Linked DNA regions of Solwaraspora sp. WMMA2065. The protein of the gene in region 1 binds, or shares a complex with, the protein of each later gene. Links are inferred from orthologs where the notes say so. Each region holds a gene or a part of one and is shown in the gene's direction. Other genes may lie near its edges.

Evidence for each region. Proteins that work in one complex are often made in the same cells at the same time.
Region 2: the proteins of uvrB (region 1) and pcrA are in contact, whole or in part, in a crystal structure (PDB 7EGT), measured with the Thermus thermophilus proteins. The link is inferred for Solwaraspora sp. WMMA2065 from one-to-one orthologs. Residues at the interface, in WP_096411307.1 of Thermus thermophilus: Glu23, Leu25, Arg26, Asp27, Gly28, Glu29, Arg30, Phe31, Arg55, Glu326, Asp327, Phe328, Glu379, Ser382, Gln383, His398, Gly400, Arg401; in WP_096412145.1 of Thermus thermophilus: His654, Arg656, Phe657, Gln666, Asp668, Glu669, Lys680, Arg681, Leu682, Ser683, Lys685, Tyr686, Ala687.

Annotation. Positions count from the first base shown.
Region 1 is NZ_CP128361.1:2,189,626-2,197,143, reverse strand. The notes cover bases 1,754-4,723. They hold uvrB (excinuclease ABC subunit UvrB), read left to right. Parts: upstream 1,754-2,164; coding sequence 2,165-4,282; downstream 4,283-4,723. Other genes in these bases: O7610_RS09940 (hypothetical protein), read right to left, coding at 4,275-4,682; coaE (dephospho-CoA kinase), read left to right, coding at 1,754-1,882. Outside these bases: rpsA (30S ribosomal protein S1), read left to right, coding at 1-491; more of coaE, read left to right, coding at 689-1,753; O7610_RS09935 (helix-turn-helix domain-containing protein), read left to right, coding at 4,801-5,664; O7610_RS09930 (DUF397 domain-containing protein), read left to right, coding at 5,694-5,882; O7610_RS09925 (TetR/AcrR family transcriptional regulator C-terminal domain-containing protein), read right to left, coding at 5,981-6,649; O7610_RS09920 (DUF4386 family protein), read left to right, coding at 6,943-7,515. UniProt on the Escherichia coli protein: The UvrABC repair system catalyzes the recognition and processing of DNA lesions. A damage recognition complex composed of 2 UvrA and 2 UvrB subunits scans DNA for abnormalities.
Region 2 is NZ_CP128361.1:3,871,509-3,876,849, reverse strand. Bases 1-3,068 are described here. They hold pcrA (DNA helicase PcrA), read left to right. Parts: upstream 1-338; coding sequence 339-2,798; downstream 2,799-3,068. Other genes in these bases: O7610_RS17575 (M23 family metallopeptidase), read right to left, coding at 2,821-3,068; O7610_RS17585 (chorismate mutase), read right to left, coding at 1-23. In the rest of the region: more of O7610_RS17575, read right to left, coding at 3,069-3,759; O7610_RS17570 (M23 family metallopeptidase), read right to left, coding at 4,044-4,808; icmB (coenzyme B12-dependent isobutyryl CoA mutase small subunit), read left to right, coding at 5,196-5,341. UniProt on the Escherichia coli protein: A helicase with DNA-dependent ATPase activity. Unwinds DNA duplexes with 3'-5' polarity. Translocates on single-stranded DNA with 3'-5' polarity. Initiates unwinding more efficiently from a nicked substrate than double-stranded DNA.

The DNA of each region.
Region 1 (7,518 bases):
TCGGCTCCGACGTCATGGTCAAGGTCATCGACATCGACCTGGAGCGTCGCCGGATCTCGCTGTCGCTCAAGCAGGCCAACGAGGGCTTCGTCGAGGGCGAGGAGCACTTCGACCCGACGCTGTACGGCATGGCCGCCACGTACGACAACGAGGGCAACTACATCTACCCCGAAGGCTTCGACCCGGAGACCGGGGAGTGGCTGGAAGGCTTCGACAAGCAGCGGGAGACCTGGGAGCAGCAGTACGCCGAGGCCCGCAACCGCTGGGAAGCGCACACCCGGCAGGTGCAGACCGCCCGGGCCGCCGACGCGGACGCCGCCGCCAACCCGGCTCCGCCGGTCGCCGCCCCCGCGGGCGGTGGCGGTGGCGGCGGTGGTGGGGCCACCTCCAGCTCGACTCCGTCGCGGGCCAGCGAGGAGCCGGCCGGCACCCTCGCCACCGACGAGGCGCTCGCCGCGCTGCGGGAGAAGCTGGCCGGTGGCAAGAGCTGAGGCATAGCAACACCGGTTGACACAGACGGCGGTCCCGCCGGGCATTACGCCCGGCGGGACCGCTGTCTGTCGTGGCGCACCGCTGTCTGCCGCGCCCACTGTGCGGCCCCGCCCCTGTGGGACCATCCACTGACCCGATCCGGCGGACACGAGCCCCGGCGGACCGGCCGGGCAGCCGATCCGGTTCACTGGGCGACATGCTGAGGGTAGGTCTCACCGGCGGCATCGGCGCCGGCAAGAGCGCCGTCGCCAACCGGCTCGCCACACACGGCGCGGTGATCGTCGACGCCGACCGGCTGGCCCGGGAGGTGGTGGCGCCCGGCACCGACGGGCTGGCCCGGGTCGTCGCGGCCTTCGGGCCGGACGTCGTCGCCGACGACGGTGCCCTGGACCGGCCCGCCCTGGGCGCCCGGGTCTTCGCCGACCCGGCCGCGCGGCGCCGGCTGGAGGAGATCGTGCACCCGCTGGTCCGGGCCCGGACCGCCGAGCTGACCGCCGCCGCCCCGCCCGACGCGGTCGTGATCAACGACGTACCGCTGCTGGTGGAGACCGGGCTGGCCGCCACGTACCACCTGGTGGTCGTGGTGTCCGCGGCCGAGCAGCTGCGCGTCGAACGGCTGACCCGCGACCGGGGGATGGCACCCGACGACGCGCGGGCCCGGATCCGCGCCCAGGCCGACGACGCGCAACGCCGGGCCGCCGCTGACGTCCTGCTGGCCAACGACGGTAGTCGCGACGACCTCACCGTCACCGTCGACCGGCTCTGGCGGGACCGGCTGGTGCCCTACGAGGCGAACCTGCGGGCCGGCCGGACCGCGCCGCGCCCGCCGCGGGCGGTCCTCGCCGAACCCGACCCGACCTGGCCGGAGCAGTTCGACCGGCTGGCCGCCCGGATACGGCGGGCGGTCGGCGTCGGACAGCGGGTCGACCACATCGGCTCCACCTCGGTGCCCGGTCTGCCGGCCAAGGACGTCATCGACATTCAGCTCACCGTCGAGTCGCTGGACGACGCGGACCGGTGCGCCGCCGCCCTCGCCGCAGCCGGGTTCCCCCGGTTCCCCGGCGGACGGTGGGACAACCCGAAACCTGACCCGGCCACCGGCCGGCCGGGCGAACACTGGCCGAAGCGGCTGCACGGCAACGCCGACCCGGGCCGACCGGTCAACCTGCACGTGCGGGTCGGCGGCTCACCTGGCTGGCGCTACGCGCTGGCGTTCCGGGACCTGCTGCGCGCCGATGCGGGCGTGCGGGCCGACTACCTGGCCGTCAAGCGGCGGATCGCGGCGACCGCGCCGACCACCCGGGAGTACGCCGGAGCCAAGGAGCCGTGGTTCGACCAGGTCTGGCCACGCCTGCTGCGGTGGATCGAGGAGACCGGCTGGCAGCCGTGACGACGGACCAGCCAGCGCGGGATGAGTAGGTGGGGCGCTCGCGGCGGCCGGGTCACGCGGGGCGTGACAACTTCGGGTGCGCTCACCGGCTGGCGCCAGGGCAGCTACCCGAACACCCGGACCCGTGGCGCGCCGCGATGGGCGCTGCCGGTGGTCCGCGCGGCCGCCGCGAGCGGCCTACCCTGTCACGGTATCGCGGGTGAGGCAACCCACACAATGACAATATCGATGCCGATCCGCGACCGGCGGCACTCTGTCGGACCCACGGCGTAGGTTGGGGCCATGGCGCTCGACATCCCGCGACTGGACGGCCGCTTCCAGGTCGTCAGCGACTACTCGCCGGCCGGCGACCAGCCGGCAGCCATCGACGAGCTTGAGCGCCGGGTGCGTCGTGGCGACCGACATTCGGTGCTGCTCGGCGCGACCGGCACCGGCAAGAGCGCCACCACCGCCTGGCTGGTCGAGCGGCTGCAGCGGCCCACCCTGGTGATGGCCCCCAACAAGACGCTCTGCGCCCAGCTGGCCAAGGAGTTCCGCGAGCTGATGCCGCACAACGCGGTGGAGTACTTCGTCTCCTACTACGACTACTACCAGCCCGAGGCGTACATCCCACAGACCGACACCTACATCGAGAAGGACTCCTCGATCAACGAGGAGGTGGAGCGGCTGCGCCACTCGGCGACCATGTCGCTGCTGACCCGCCGCGACGTGATCGTGGTCGCCACCGTCTCGGCGATCTACGGCCTGGGCACCCCGCAGGAGTATCTCGAGCGCGCGGTCAAGGTGACCGCCGGCGCCGAGCAGGACCGCGACTCGCTGCTGCGCCGCCTGGTCGACATCCAGTACGCCCGCAACGACCTGTCGTTCAGCCGGGGCACGTTCCGGGTCCGCGGCGACACTCTGGAGATCATCCCGGCGTACGAGGAGCTGGCGGTCCGGATCGAGTTCTTCGGTGACGAGATCGAGCGGCTCTACTACCTGCACCCGTTGACCGGTGACGTGGTGCGCGAGGTCGACCAGCTGCTGATCTTCCCGGCCACGCACTACGCCGCCGGGCCGGCGCGGATGGAGCGGGCGATCCGCGACATCGAGGCCGAGCTGACCGACCGGCTCGCCGAGCTGGACCGGCAGGGCAAGCTCCTCGAGGCGCAGCGGCTGCGGATGCGCACCACGTACGACATCGAGATGATGCGCCAGGTCGGCTTCTGCTCCGGCATTGAGAACTACTCGATGCACATCGACGGCCGCGACTACGGCAGTCCGCCGCACACCCTGCTCGACTACTTCCCGGACGACTTCGTCACCGTCGTCGACGAGTCGCACGTGACGATCCCGCAGATCGGCGGCATGTTCGAGGGCGACGCCTCCCGCAAGCGGATGCTGATCGACCACGGGTTCCGGCTGCCCAGCGCCGCCGACAACCGGCCGCTGCGCTTCGACGAGTTCCTGGAGCGGGTCGGCCAGATGGTGTTCCTGTCCGCCACCCCCGGGCCATGGGAGCTGGAACAGGCGGCCGGCGAGTTCGTCGAGCAGGTGATCCGCCCCACCGGTCTGGTCGACCCGCAGGTCAAGGTCAAGCCGACCAAGGGTCAGATCGACGACCTGATGCACGAGATCCGGCTGCGCACCGACCGCGACGAGCGGGTGCTGGTCACCACGCTGACCAAGAAGATGGCCGAGGACCTCACCGACTACCTGCTGGAGCACGGCATCCGGGTGCGCTACCTGCACTCCGAGGTCGACACGCTGCGCCGGGTCGAGCTGCTGCGTGAGCTGCGCAAGGGCGACTACGACGTACTGGTCGGCATCAACCTGCTCCGCGAGGGCCTGGACCTGCCCGAGGTGTCGCTCGTGGCGATCCTCGACGCCGACAAGGAGGGCTTCCTGCGCAGCGGCCGGTCGCTGATCCAGACCATCGGCCGGGCCGCCCGTAACGTTTCCGGCGAGGTCCACATGTACGCCGACAAGATGACCCCGTCGATGACCGACGCGATCGACGAGACGAACCGGCGTCGGGCCAAGCAGGTGGCGTACAACGAGGCCAACGGCATCTCGCCGGAGCCGCTGCGCAAGAAGATCCACGACATCCTCGACGACATCTACCGGGAGGCCGACGACACCGACGGCGCGCTCGCCGGTCGGTCGGTCGGCGGCTCCGGCCGGCAGATGTCGCGCGGCAAGGGCCCGGTGCCGGAGACCCGCAGCAAGGGCCGGGGCACCACCACCCCGTCCAGCGCCGGCATGGCGCGCGCCGACCTGGCCCAGCTGATCCAGGAGCTCAACGACCAGATGCTCAATGCTGCCCGCGAGCTGCAGTTCGAGTTGGCCGCCCGGATCCGCGACGAGATCTCCGAGCTGAAGAAGGAGCTGCGGGCGATGGACGTCGCCGGCGTCAGCTGAGCCGATCGCCGGGGTAGAGCTGGGCCAGCTCGGCACCGGGGCGCTGGCTGGCCCGCCACAGTAGCCCCCACGTGTCGTCGAGTCCTGCCTCGTCGTCGCCTTGTCTGTCGGGCGCGGTCTGGCCGGGCTGTGGTGTCGGTTGGGCAGGCGTGGCAGGCCAGCCCGGCTCGCCGGGGCGGACCAGCTCCAGCTCACCCCATTGCAGGTAGAACGTCCAGGCGTCCTCGACGGTGCGGAAGATGCCGACTTCGCGGATCTCCCGCTGCGGGTGCCGGAAGTAGACCAGTGCCTCGTCGGCGTACTCCAGACCCCACCCGACGGCTGGAAACTCAGGCGCCCCGTCCACCGGGTCGACCGGCTCGATCAGCAGGAACTGCACCGGAACCGAAGCGTCGCTCACTGTTCCTCCAAGTTGTATCTCGTGGGAATCCCATGCTTCGCCGCAACTGGTGGATATTCAAGTCTTGAAATCTCGCTACCTTCTGCTTACCCTCGGTCGCGAACGGAGGGAGCCGAAAGTGGCGATGCCTGCAAGTCCCACGATCAGGCGGCAGCGGCTTGGCGGCGAGCTGCGTCGGCTCCGCCGCGCGGCCGCAATGACTTTGGAGCAGGTCTGCGACCAGCTCGGCTGGGCGTCGACATCGAAGCTGTCCCGGCTCGAACTGGGCCAGAGCAGACCAGACCTGGCCGACATTCTGGACCTGCTCGACGTCTACCACGTCGTGCCGGCCGAGCGGGAGAAGCTGGTCATCATCGCCCGCGACGCCGCCGCCACCCGTGGCTGGTGGAAGGCGCTCGGCTCGATGGGTCAGCGCCAGCGTGGCTACACCGAGCTCGAAGCCAGCGCTGCCACGATCTTCGAGTACCAGCAACTGCTGGTGCCTGGGCTGCTGCAGACCCCGGAGTACGCCCGGCTGAGGGTCCGCTCCGGTCGCGACGTCTACGGTGACCTCGACATCAACGCTGACACCTTGGCGCGTACCGCCCGACAGGAAGTGCTGCGTCGCGAACATCCGCCGCACTACGAGGCGGTCATCGACGAGAGTGCGCTGCTGCGGGCCAGCGTGCCACCCGAGACCCGGCGCGGCCAGCTGCGCCACCTGACCGCGCTCAGCGAGCTGGACAACGTCACCATCCAGGTGCTGCCGCTCGAAGCGGTCGTGCACGATTCGTTCATGCCGCACACCAGCTTCTCGCTCTACTCGTTCCCCGACCCGGCCGATCCCCGCACCGTGGTGCTGGAGACGTTGACCAGCGACATTCACCTCACCGACGACGAGGACGTGATGCTGTACGCCCGGATCGGTCGCTGGCTTCAGCAGGCGGCGCTGCCGGCCGATGAAAGCCGGGATCTGCTGGCTAAGCTGGTGGCAGAGAGTTGATTGAATCGCCTGCCGAAAGGGGGTGCGGCATGCAGTCGACCCCAACCGAGTCGCTGTGTTGGCGCAAGAGCAGCCGCAGCAACGCGAACGGGAACTGCGTCGAGGTCGCGCCGGCCGGCGGGGTGGTGGCGGTCCGCGACTCCACCGACCCGACCGGTCCACGGCTGGCCTTCCCCGCCACCGCGTGGCGTTCCTTCGTGGACGGCCTGCGCGCCTGACCGAACAGCTTCGGTGCCTTGCGATCGTCAGTGACGAAGTTTGGATCAGCATGTCTTGAGGTCTGCCCAACGGGCTGCGTGACGGTCCGTGAGCGCTGCTACGCGGAGGCTCTCAGCGGATCGAGGGCGGCTAGGACGAGGTCGAGGCCGAAGATGAACTCCTCGGCCGGGTCGTAGCCGGCCGCGACGAGCGCAGCGGCGGACTCGTTGAGGTAGGGGAACTCGTCAGCAGGAAGCTGGGGCAGGTAGACGTCCTCGGCCATGTCCGCGAACTTGTCGGCGGTGTCGAACGGCAGGCTGGCTTCCTGCAGGGCGAACCCGTAGACGTAGACGTCGAGCAACCAGTTGGCGTGCGTCGCCATCAGAACCGAGAAGCCGGCCCTGCGCAGGCAGGCGGTGACCGCCTCGCGGTGGCGCAGGTGCGCGGGCCCCGGCGACGTCCGTGACTCCATCAGGCCGATCGCCCACGGGTGGCGTGCGAGAACCTGGCGGGCGGACACCGACCGCCGTCGCATCGCAGACTGCCAGTCGGTCCCCTCGGGCGGGAGCTCGATCTCCTCGAACACGACATCAATCATGGCGTCCAGCAACTCGTCCTTGCTCGCCACGTAGTAGTAGAGCGACATCGCGCCCGCGTCGAGCGCGCTAGCCAGCCGGCGCATGCTCAGCCCGTTGACCCCCTCGCGGTCAGCGATCCGGATCGCCTCGGCCACCACCCGCTGCTTGCTCAGCCCCGCGTCTGACGCGACCTGGCGTTGCTTCCTCACAGACCCGGGCCTCCTCGCTCCCTCGAACGGCTTGACGATCGTACAGCGTACGGCGATAGTACAGTGTACGAATCCTGGTACGGTGTACGACGTACGGTGTACGAGCCGGCCGCACCTCGAACGCGCTCGACAATCCGCCGGCCATCCGACCGTGATGAAGGAGTAAGAGATGAGATCCCCGGAGGACACCGCCACCACGCCAGCCCGCAGTTTGTTCGTTCGAGGGGGCCGGCTCGTCGGTGCAGCGGCGATCGTGTTCGCGGTGTTGGTGGTGATCGAGAACGTGTTGTTTGGTGACGGGCGCGCTGCCCTACGGCGCTCCGATCGAGGACGTGCTGGCCTACTACGCGGCCAACCGTGACGCGGTCGCGATCGTGTCCGGTCTTGTAGCCGTGTACCTGCCGCTGCTGCTCGTGTTCGTGACGGGCCTGCGTGGCCTCGTGGAGCGGCGGGGCAGAGCAGGCACCGACTGGGCGCGCCTCGCCGTGGCCGCTGGCGCGACGCTGTCGGCAATCTTCGTGCTTGTCAACGTCCTGCAGATCGGGCTCGTGCTCTCCGCCAGCGGGCTCGCCGAGCCGACGCCCGCGTTCGGGCTCGTCTGGCAGATGCACGCGGCGGCGTTCGCGCTGGCGCTGCCGATGCTCGGCGCCACCTGCATCGGCTCGGCCCTCGCCGCGCACGCGAGCGGGCTGGCTCCGGCTTGGCAGCGCCTGCTGGGCATGGTGGGCGGGAGCCTGCTGCTTGCTGCGGGGCTGGGCAACCTCGCGATCGCCGACGGCTCGCCGCTGATCCTCGTCGGACTCCTAGGGTTCGTCGCCTGGCTCGTCTGGCTGCTCGCGACCGGCGTGCGCCTCGTCCGGTCGTGACCG
Region 2 (5,341 bases), 1.7 Mb from region 1 along the record:
TGCGCAACGGCGTTGGTCCCCATGTCCTGCCTCCTGGACTGTCCGGCCCCGGTGGACGCGGAACCCGGAACGCGAAGTGCCCCGGGCTCTCGCGAGAGCCCGGGGCACTTGTAGGTCTGATGATCAGGCGCGACCTACGGCAGCCGGACTCCCGGAACCGTAGCTAAAGAAGAATCGTGCCTGGCGGATCACGCTACGAGTATGCCCAGGCTGGCGACGCCAGCGCAAGAATTCCGCCACCCTCTGGGAAGACACCCAGCGCGCCGACGGCCCCAGTCTGGCGGCGCGGGCCTGGCGGCGCGGGGCTGTCGGTCGTGCGGCATAGACTCGCCCGTGCGATGCATCCACTCTTCGAAACCCCAGCGGCCCCATCCGTACCAGTCACGGATCGGGGCGGTCCGCCGGCTGAGCCCAGTTCGGCCGGCCGAGGGCCGGCTGAGCCCAGTTCGGCCGGCCGAGGGCCGGCTGAGCCCAATTTGGCTGCCGCCGCGCTGCTGACCGGGCTCAACGGCCCGCAACGAGAGGCGGTCACCCACGCCGGTGGCCCGCTGCTGATCGTGGCCGGCGCTGGTTCCGGCAAGACGAAGGTGCTCACCCACCGGATCGCGTACCTGCTCGCGGCCAGGCAGACCCACCCCGGTGAGGTCCTGGCGATCACCTTCACCAACAAGGCGGCCGGTGAGCTGAAGGAGCGGGTCGGCAACCTGGTCGGGCCGCGGGCCCGGATGATGTGGGTCTCCACCTTCCACTCCGCCTGCGTACGGATCCTGCGGGCCGAGCACGAGCACGCGGGGCTGAAGTCGACGTTCTCCATCTACGACGCGGACGACTCACGGCGGCTGATGCAGCTGGTCGCCCGGGAGCTCGACCTGGACCCGAAGCGCTACCCGGCCCGTGGGCTGGCCACCCAGGTGTCGAACCTGAAGAACGAGCTGGTCGACCCGGAGACGTTCGCCGACCGGGCGGCCGGCCCCAATGAGCGGGCCCTGGCCGAGGCTTACACGCTCTACCAGCGTCGGCTGCGCGAGGCACACGCGCTCGACTTCGACGACCTGATCATGACGACGGTGCACCTGCTGCAGGCCCACCCGCACGTGGCCGGCAGCTACCGGCGGCGGTTCCGGCACGTGCTGGTCGACGAGTACCAGGACACCAACCACGCGCAGTATCAGCTGGTCAAGGAGCTGGTGGGCGACGGGTCGGACGACGTGCCGCCGGGGGAGCTCTGCGTGGTCGGCGACGCAGACCAGTCGATCTACGCCTTCCGGGGCGCCACCATCCGCAACATTCTGGAGTTCGAGCGGGACTTCGCCCAGGCCAGGACGATCCTGCTGGAGCAGAACTACCGCTCCACCCAGACGATCCTGACCGCCGCCAACGCGGTGATCACCAACAACGCCGGCCGCAAGCCGAAGCGGCTGTGGAGCGACCAGGGCGACGGCGAGCAGATCGTCGGCTACGTCGCCGACACCGAGCACGCCGAGGCGGACTGGGCGGCCCGGCAGATCGACCGGTTGTGCGACGACGGCGCGGCCCGACCGGGCGACGTGGCGGTCTTCTACCGCACCAACGCCCAGTCCAGGGTCTTCGAGGAGGTGTTCATCCGGGTCGGCCTGCCGTACAAGGTGGTCGGCGGGGTGCGCTTCTACGAGCGTAGGGAGGTCCGCGACGCGCTGGCCTACCTGCGGGCGGTGGTCAACGCCGACGACACGGTGAGCATCCGGCGGGTACTCAACACGCCGCGTAGGGGCATCGGCGACCGGGCCGAGGCGTGCGTCGAGGCGCTGGCCGCCCGCGAGCGGATCTCGTTCGGTGCTGCGCTGGGCCGGGCGGCCGAGGCACCGGGGATCTCCACTCGGGCGGTGAACGCGATCACCGACTTCGTGGCGCTGCTCGACGGCGTGCGGGAGCAGCTGGCCACCACCACCCCGGAGGAGGCACTGGAGTCGGTGCTGCTGCGCTCGGGCTATCTGACCGAGCTGGAGGAGAGCCTGGATCCGCAGGACGCCGGCCGGGTGGAGAACCTGCAGGAGCTGGTCAGCGTGGCCCGCGAGTACACCGAGCGGGTCGAGGCGTCCGACGAGCCGGCGACCGTGGCCGGCTTCCTGGAGCAGGTCGCGCTGGTCGCCGACGCCGACCAGGTGCCTGACGACGACCCGGACCACCAGGGTGTGGTCACCCTGATGACGCTGCACACCGCCAAGGGCCTGGAGTTCCCGGTGGTCTTTCTGACCGGTCTGGAGGACGGCGTCTTCCCGCACCTGCGGGCCCTCGGCGACACCCGGGAGCTGGAGGAGGAGCGGCGGCTGGCGTACGTCGGGATCACCCGGGCCCGGCAGCGCCTGTTCCTGTCCCGGTCGGTGACCCGGGCCGCGTGGGGGCAGCCGGCATACAACCCGCCGTCGCGGTTCCTCTCCGAGTTGCCGGCCGAGCTGGTCCGCTGGGAGCGGACCGAGGCGGCGTACACCTCCTGGTCGGGCACGGGTGGCGGGGTCGGTGGGCGGTCGGCCGCCGCAGACCGGTCACCGGTCGCGCGAGGTGGCGGCTTCGCCGGCGGTACGCCGAAAGCCGCCCGCCTCGCTCAGCGGCTCGGGGTGGACCCGAGTCGGCTGAGTACCGCCAGCGAGCTGCCCACCGCGCCCAAGGTGACGGTGGGGGAGCGGGTCAACCACCAGCGGTACGGGCTGGGCCGGGTGTTGGCGGTGGAGGGGCACGGGCCGGGAGCCAGGGCGCAGGTCGACTTCGGCGACCAGACGATGTGGCTGGTGCTGCGGCACGCGCCGATCGAGAAGGTTTGACCCCGGACCCGTACCGAACCGGTCAGCAGCCCAGGTCGACGCCGCGTTCGCGCATCCACGGGGCGGGGTCCACCTGGCTCCATAGCCCGCCGATGTGTACCTCGAAGTGCAGGTGCGGGCCGGTGGAGTCGCCGGTGGAGCCCTCCGCACCGATGGTGTCCCCGGGGGCCACCCGGTCGCCGACCGACACGCTGGTCGCGGAGAGGTGCGCGTAGTGGGTCAGCACACCGCCGCCGTGGTCGATCACCACCGAGATCCCGTAGCCGGTGTACGCCCAGCCGGCGACCTGCACCGTCCCAGCGCCGGCGGCGAGCACCGGGGTGCCGGCCGGCAGAGCCAGGTCGATCCCGGCGTGCAGGACGCCCCAGCGCTGGCCGTAGCAGGAGGTGATCTGTGCCCCGGGCATCGGGGTGACCCAGTCGGACGTGCCGGCCGTCGAGCTCGGCTGCGCCGCCGTCGCCGAGGTCGTTGCCGGGTCACCGCTGTCCCTGTTGTCGTCGCTGCTGTTGGCGTCGGCCGACCCTGCGGGCTCGTCGTCGGTCCGGGTCGGCGCGTCGTCGGCTGCTTCGGTCGGGTCCGCCGGTTGACCGGTCTCCTCGGCACGGCTGGTGCTGCTGTCGGTGGGCGCCGCGCCGAAGCCGGTCTCGTCCCCGCCGCTGTCCGGGGTGGCCGTCGGCTGACGGGTGCTCCGGTCGGCGCGTCCCGCCGCGTCGGCCCGGTCGGCGAGGGCCGAGGTCGTCGCCGGATCGGTCGCGGTGGGGTCGGGGGCGGAGTTAAGTGCGGTGGCCGCGCCGCCGATCCCGAGGGCCGCCACGGCCAGGACGGTGAGGGCGGCGGTGCGGGTCCGGCGGCCGAACTCCGCTACCTGGGCGTGCCTGCCGGGCGGAACCAGCCGGTGCAGCCCTGGTGGCCGACGCCGGGTCGAGGGCTTGCTGCGCTCCGTGGGCTCGGGGTGCGACACGGGAGTGACCTCCGCGGTAAGGGGGGCACGGACCCGGAAATGGTGGTGTGCCAGGCACGGTGGGTGGGTACCGGGTAGTCACAGAAGGCGAGGAGCACCGCTCGGAGGCCGGAATTTCGTGACTCTCCGTGTTTGGATGGGGGATTTCTTGACTGGACCGATAGTGGTTCAGGTCACAAAATCCAATGTGACGCAGGACATATTTTCGCTGGTGGTGGGCGTCCGGACTGCACAAAGAACCGCTCAGACCGTGCGGCCTGAGCGGTTTCTTCAGTCACTCAATGTCAGGGCTCGACGACGCCACCGTAGATCGCCTCGACCTGCAGCTTGAGGTCCACTCCCTTGCCCCGCAGCCAGGTGATCGGATCCTGCGGCTCCGAGTCCACGTGCACCTCGAGATGCAGGTGGGCGCCGTAGGAGTGACCGGTGTTGCCGACGTCGCCGAGCAGATCACCGGCTTCTACCCGCTGACCGGCGGTGACCCGCAGCCGGGACGCATGGCCGTAGACGGCCTCGGTCCCGTCGTCGTGCTTGACGATCACGCAGTAGCCGTAGCCGCCGTTCCAGCCGGCGAGGGTGACCGTGCCGGCGTGGATCGAGTGGAACGGGGTGCCCTCGGCGGCGGCCAGGTCGACGCCGGCGTGCAGCTTTCCCCAGCGCATGCCGTACGGAGAGGTGAAGGTGTAGCCGCGCAGCGGCAGCATCCAGACGTCCGGGGCAGCCTGGGTCATCGAGGTGGCCGGGGTCCGGTCGGCGTCCCGGGAGGCGCGCTCGGCGTCCTCGGCCCGCTCGCTGATCTGGCTGTCCAGGTCCAGGGCCTGGTCGTCGATCTCCAGGGCCTGGTCGCTCAGGGCGACGCTGTTCTCCAGGTCGGCCAGGGCCGCCGGGCTGAGCGTCTTGGCGTCGGGCATCGCGCTGGCCCCGAGGGCGACGACACCCGCGCCGACGACGGCGGTGGTCATGACGACCGCGTAGCGGCTACGGGGTGGAGTCGGTACGCGGCGACGACCCCGATATCGATCGGGCTCTGACGACAGGCGCTGGCGCACGCACACCCTCCATCGGCGGGTAGTTCGGCGGCGGTGCGAGCATCCGGGACCCTCGTTGCGGAACCTGGGATTAACGCTCGTTGGCCGGGTTGGTTCTGGCTGGAGCCAGAGGACAACCGTGGACACGGTAGCCAACCCCTAGGGCCGCCACAACCCGACTCGCGAAAAACTGTTGACGATCTGCGACTGTCCGTTGTCTATTGTCCGTTTTCGTAACCTTTTATCGGGCCCCTCGTTGGTAACCGCTGGTTACATGGAGCAATACTTATCGTGCGTTCAGTCAGGGTGAATCGGGGTTGCGGCTCAGGGTCGGCCGGGCTGCCGTCGATGTGCCGAGGTTGGTTAACCTTCGTTAAGGATCGGTCGGTCGGCAGGAGGCGTGCAGCGATGGAGACTCGGATCCGGGTGGTGGTGGCCAAGCCTGGTCTCGACGGCCACGACCGCGGCGTCAAAGTGGTGGCCAGGGCGCTGCGGGACGCCGGCATCGAAGTCATCTACACGGGTCTGCACCAGACACCGGAGCAGATCGTCGA